One region of the Micromonospora sp. NPDC005163 genome, then DNA from elsewhere that is predicted to be linked to it. Evidence: riboswitches for the same ligand, from Rfam matches in the RefSeq annotation. Region 1 holds a riboswitch; the other holds the start of a gene.
What was found. Region 1 has a riboswitch for ZMP and ZTP ahead of ACWD6N_RS34695 (glycine hydroxymethyltransferase). Riboswitches for the same ligand answer to the same signal wherever they lie in the genome.
Positions count from the first base shown of each region.

Region 1 (2,437 bases):
CCGGGCGTGGTGACCGTCTCGGCGGTGGGCCCGACCGGGGAAAAGAGCTACTACTCCTCGTACGGCCAGGGTGTCGTGGACGTCACCGCTCCGGGTGGTGACACCCGGTTCCGCACCCAGGGTGCCCAGTCGACGCTGACCGACGGCATCCTGTCCACCACCTTCAACACGGCGACGCGGACCAACGGCTGGGGCTACAAGCAGGGCACCTCGATGTCCGGCCCGCACGTCGCCGGCGTCGCGGCGCTGGCGGCCTCGGCCCACCCGGACATGTCCCCGGGCCAGCTGGCGTCGTTCCTGGAGCGCACGGCTCGGGCGCAGAGCTGCCCCGCGGGTGTCTACAACCCGGTCCCGCTGCTGGGTGCCGTCTACGACGCGACCTGCTCCGGCGGGGCGCGGAACGGCTTCTACGGCGCGGGCATGGTGAGCGCGTACGGCGTGGTCCGCTGACCAACGGTACGACCAGTGTGGGGCCCGGCGCTTCGGCGCCGGGCCCCACCCGTTCAGGGTAACCCTGTTTCCGCAGTTCATCCCTCGGGTACGGGATCGACACCAGACGAGATCCAGGGAGGTCATGCCGGTGTCGACCGATGCCATCGTCCTGCTCAAAGAGGACCACAAGGAATCGTCCTGCTCAAAGAGGACCACAAGGAGATGCGCCGCCTGTTCAAGGCCTTCCAGGATGCCGAGGAGGGGCCGGCGAGCCAGCGGCAGAAGCTGGTGGGCCAGATCCTGGAGGCTCTGACGGTGCACACCTACCTGGAGAACGAGGTGATGTACCCGGAGATCCGCCGGCTCCTGCCCGACCTGGAGGACGACATCCTCGAGTCGTACGAGGAGCACCACGTCGCCGACCTGCTCTGCTTCGAGCTGGCCAGCATGGACGCCGACGACGAGCGCTTCAACCCCAAGACGACGGTGCTGATCGAGAACGTGACGCACCACGTCGAGGAGGAGGAGCAGGAGTGGTTCCCCAAGGTGCGCGAGCAGCTCGGCCGTAAGCAGCTCCAGGAGATCGGCGAGAAGATGATCGCGCTGCGCGCGGACGCGCCGCGTTCGCCCGGCGAGCCGAAGGCGATCAAGAAGGCGATCGATGCCGTGACCGCTTGAGCGGTGCTCGACCAACCACCCCGGCGGTCGCGTCCGGAGGTCGGCCGGGCGGGCCCGGGCCGGCCCGGTAGGATCGGCGCGGGCCGTTACTGGCGCGTGGGGATGGAGAACCATCGGGGAGCGGCCCCGTCACGAGGACGTTTGCCGAGCGCCTGGGCCTTCCGCACGTCTGTAGGAGGTCGCATGTCGCGCAACGCCGAGTCCACCGCATTCCGGAGTGCCCTTGAGGTGATCCGGGCTGTCGAGCCGCGGGTGGCCGACGCCATCGGCGCCGAGCTGACCGATCAGCGGGAGTCTCTCAAGCTCATCGCCAGCGAGAACTACGCCTCCCCGGCGACCCTGCTCGCGATGGGCAACTGGTTCAGCGACAAGTACGCCGAGGGCACCGTCGGGCGCCGCTTCTACGCCGGTTGCCAGAACGTCGACACCGTCGAGGCGCTCGCCGCCGAGCACGCCCGCGAGCTGTTCGGCGCGGCGCACGCCTACGTGCAGCCGCACTCGGGCATCGACGCCAACCTGGTCGCGTTCTGGGCGGTGCTGGCCGACCGGGTGGAGTCCCCCGCGCTGAAGAAGGCGCAGGTGCGTCAGGTCAACGACCTCACCGAGGCCGACTGGTTCGCGCTGCGCCGCGAGCTGGGCAACCAGCGGATGCTCGGCATGTCGCTGGACGCCGGCGGCCACCTCACCCACGGCTTCCGGCCGAACATCTCGGGCAAGATGTTCGACCAGCGCAGCTACGGCACCGACCCGGCGACCGGCCTGATCGACTACGACCGGGTGGCCGAGGCGGCCCGCGAGTTCAAGCCGCTGATCCTGGTCGGCGGCTACTCGGCGTACCCCCGGAAGGTGAACTTCCGGATCCTGCGGGAGATCGCCGACTCGGTCGGCGCCACCTTCATGGTCGACATGGCGCACTTCGCGGGCCTGGTGGCGGGCAAGGTGTTCACCGGCGACTTCGACCCGGTGCCGCACGCGCACATCGTCACCACCACCACGCACAAGTCGCTGCGCGGCCCGCGTGGCGGCATGGTGCTCTGCCAGCCCGAGCTGGCCGACCAGGTGGACCGGGGCTGCCCGATGGTGCTCGGTGGCCCGCTGCCGCACGTGATGGCCGCCAAGGCGGTCGCCCTCGCGGAGGCCCGCCGCCCCGACTTCGCCGACTACGCCCAGCGGATCGTGGACAACGCGCAGGCCCTCGCGGAGGGGCTGCTGCGCCGGGGCGCGAAGCTGGTCACCGGCGGCACCGACAACCACCTGGTGCTGATCGACGTGTCCGGCTACGGGCTCACCGGCCGGCAGGCCGAGCAGGCGCTGCTGGACTCGGGCA
Region 1 covers NZ_JBSFYP010000095.1:3,050-5,486, reverse strand. Annotated here, with positions in the region: gene ACWD6N_RS34705 (S8 family peptidase) at 1-450, shown strand, start outside; gene ACWD6N_RS34700 (hemerythrin domain-containing protein) at 625-1,110, shown strand; ZMP/ZTP riboswitch at 1,186-1,275, shown strand; gene ACWD6N_RS34695 (glycine hydroxymethyltransferase) at 1,294-2,437, shown strand, end outside.

Region 2 (2,437 bases), on a different contig from region 1:
CAACTGACGCCACCGCCTGGAAGGGTGCAACCGGAATCAGTGGGTTGCGCGCCCGAACGTGCCGCTCTTGACGCCGCCGACGAGGCTGGCTCGGCTCAGCGGGGAGAACGCCCGCGTGAAGCGGGCGCTGTGCGACTGGCAGGGCGCCTGGTCCGAGCGGCGTCAGCGGTGAGCCCGGGATGGGAACACCAGTACAGCGGGCTCTTCACGCCGCTGCCGCGATTCGCCGTGGAGGCGTACACCGAACCGGCGGAGCCGCCGCCCCGGCACGTGATCCACCTGCCGGTGACGGTCGCCGACCTGGCCGGGGCGCTGGACCTGGCCCGTACGATCGCCCGGTCGTTGGCCTCGACGCCGCAGGTCGACGTCACCGGCGCCACCGTCTCGGCCGAGGACGCGCAGCACGTACGACATTGGGTGTTCTGCGACCGGATCATGCCCGGTCGCCGGCGGTGCGCGCGCCCGGCCGACCACCGCGGGCCCTGCCTGCCCGCCGATGCTCCCTAGCCGACCTGACGCTCGGCGGCGGCCACGGCGTTGCGGAAGAGCATGGCCACCGTGGTGGGGCCCACCCCGCCCACTCGGGGGGTGATCGCCCCGGCGACCTCGGCGCACGCCTCGTCGACGTCCGGCAGCAGCCGCCGACCCGCGTACCGCACGCCGCCGCCGATGACGACGGCCCCCGTTTTGACGTGCTCGGGCTGGATGATGCCGGGTACGCCAGCGGCGGCGATCAGGATGTCGGCCCGGCGGGTGTATCGGGGCCAGTCCGCGACGCCGGTGTGCACGACGGTGACGGCCGCGTTGGCGGTGGGGCGCTTCTGGGCGAGGAGGGTGGCGAGTGGCCGCCCGAGCGTGGCACCGCGACCGAGGATGACCACCTCGCGCCCGGAGACCGGAATGCCATGGTGGGCCAGCAACGCCTCGATGCCGGCTGGCGTGCAGGGCACCGGCCCCGGCAGCCCGAGCGCGAGCCGACCGAGGTTCAGCGGATGCATGCCGTCGACGTCCTTGTCCGGGTCGATCCTCTGCAACGCCGCGTCGTAGTCCAGGTGGTCGGGGACCGGGTACTGGACGAGGATCCCGTGCACGGCGGGATCGGCGTTGAAGGCGGCGATCACCTCGTGGAGTTGTTCCTGCGTGGCGTCGGCGGGCAGGTGGCGGTGCGGCGAGGCGAAGCCCAACTGGGCGGCCTGGCGCTGCTTGATGCCGATGTAGCCGGCACTGGCATCGTCGTCGCCGACCAGAACGGTGGCCAGGGCCGGGACGACGCCAGCGGCGCGGAGCACGGCCACCCGCTCGGCAACATCGGCGAGGACCGCGTCGGCCACCGGCTGACCCGGCAGCATAGTGGCAGTGTGCGGGGTGGTCTGCTCATCGGTTGACGGCATGGCTCTCCTCGGCGCGGAAGCCCAGGCGGTCGACCCCCGCGATGAGCTCCCCGATGGTTCTGCCATCCCAGGTGCCGCCAGTCGCGTCGCCACCCATTTTGCCCGACGACCCGGGCAGCGGACCAACCGGCTGGGAGCTGCGGGCCGTCAGCTGGCCTGGACGACGACCAGCTCGCCGACCTGCTCGCCGATCGCGGTACGCGCCTCCGCCGGCAGCCCGACGTCGGTGATCAACACGTCGGCCGCTTCCAAGGGGGCGATGGTGGCGATGCCGATGGTCTCCCACTTGGTGTGGTCGGCGAGCACCACCAGCCGTCGGGCCGCGCCGATCAGACACCGGTTGACCCCGGCCTCCAGCAGGTTGGGCGTGGTGAAGCCGGTCCGCGGGCTGAGCCCGTGCACGCCGAGGAAGAGCAGGTCGACGTTGAGCGCGCTGATCGCCGCCTCGGCCACCGGCCCGGTCAGCGCGTCCGACGGGGTACGGATGCCGCCGGTGAGCACCACCGTCTGATCCGCGCGCGGATTCTGGTAGAGCGCGTCGGCCACCGGGATCGAGTTGGTCACCACGGTCAGCCCCCGCACGTCGGAGAGCAGCGTGGCCAGCGCGGCGGTGGTGGTGCCGGCGGAGAGCGCGATGGCCATCCCCGGCTCCACCATGGTCGCCGCCCGCTCGGCGATGGCCCGCTTCTCCGCCTGCTGGCGGATCGACTTCGCGGCGAAGCCGGGCTCCTCGGCGGAGCCCGGCCCGGCCAGCGTCGCGCCGCCGTGCACCTTGTCCACCAGCCCGCGTTCGGCCAGCACCTCCAGGTCGCGACGGATCGTCATGTCGGACACGCCGAACCGGCTGACGAGCTGACTCACCCGTACGCCGCCACGCTGGCGGATCAGATCGAGGATGGCGGTCTGCCGCTGCTGGGCGAGCACCTGGGGAACCTCCTTCGCGCCGTGACTGTCACCGGGTCAGGCCGGTCCGTCAGCCCGATCCTCCCGGACCACGGCCACCTCGCCGGCCGGCACTGTCAGCTCACCGGCGCACCGTGCTCCGG
Region 2 covers NZ_JBSFYP010000025.1:57,273-59,709, reverse strand. Annotated here, with positions in the region: gene ACWD6N_RS18865 (hypothetical protein) at 271-507, shown strand; gene ACWD6N_RS18860 (bifunctional 5,10-methylenetetrahydrofolate dehydrogenase/5,10-methenyltetrahydrofolate cyclohydrolase) at 504-1,349, opposite strand; ZMP/ZTP riboswitch at 1,404-1,486, opposite strand; gene ACWD6N_RS18855 (DeoR/GlpR family DNA-binding transcription regulator) at 1,539-2,315, opposite strand; gene ACWD6N_RS18850 (beta-galactosidase) at 2,352-2,437, opposite strand, start outside.
Region 2: another riboswitch for ZMP and ZTP. It lies ahead of ACWD6N_RS18860 (bifunctional 5,10-methylenetetrahydrofolate dehydrogenase/5,10-methenyltetrahydrofolate cyclohydrolase); the one in region 1 lies ahead of ACWD6N_RS34695 (glycine hydroxymethyltransferase).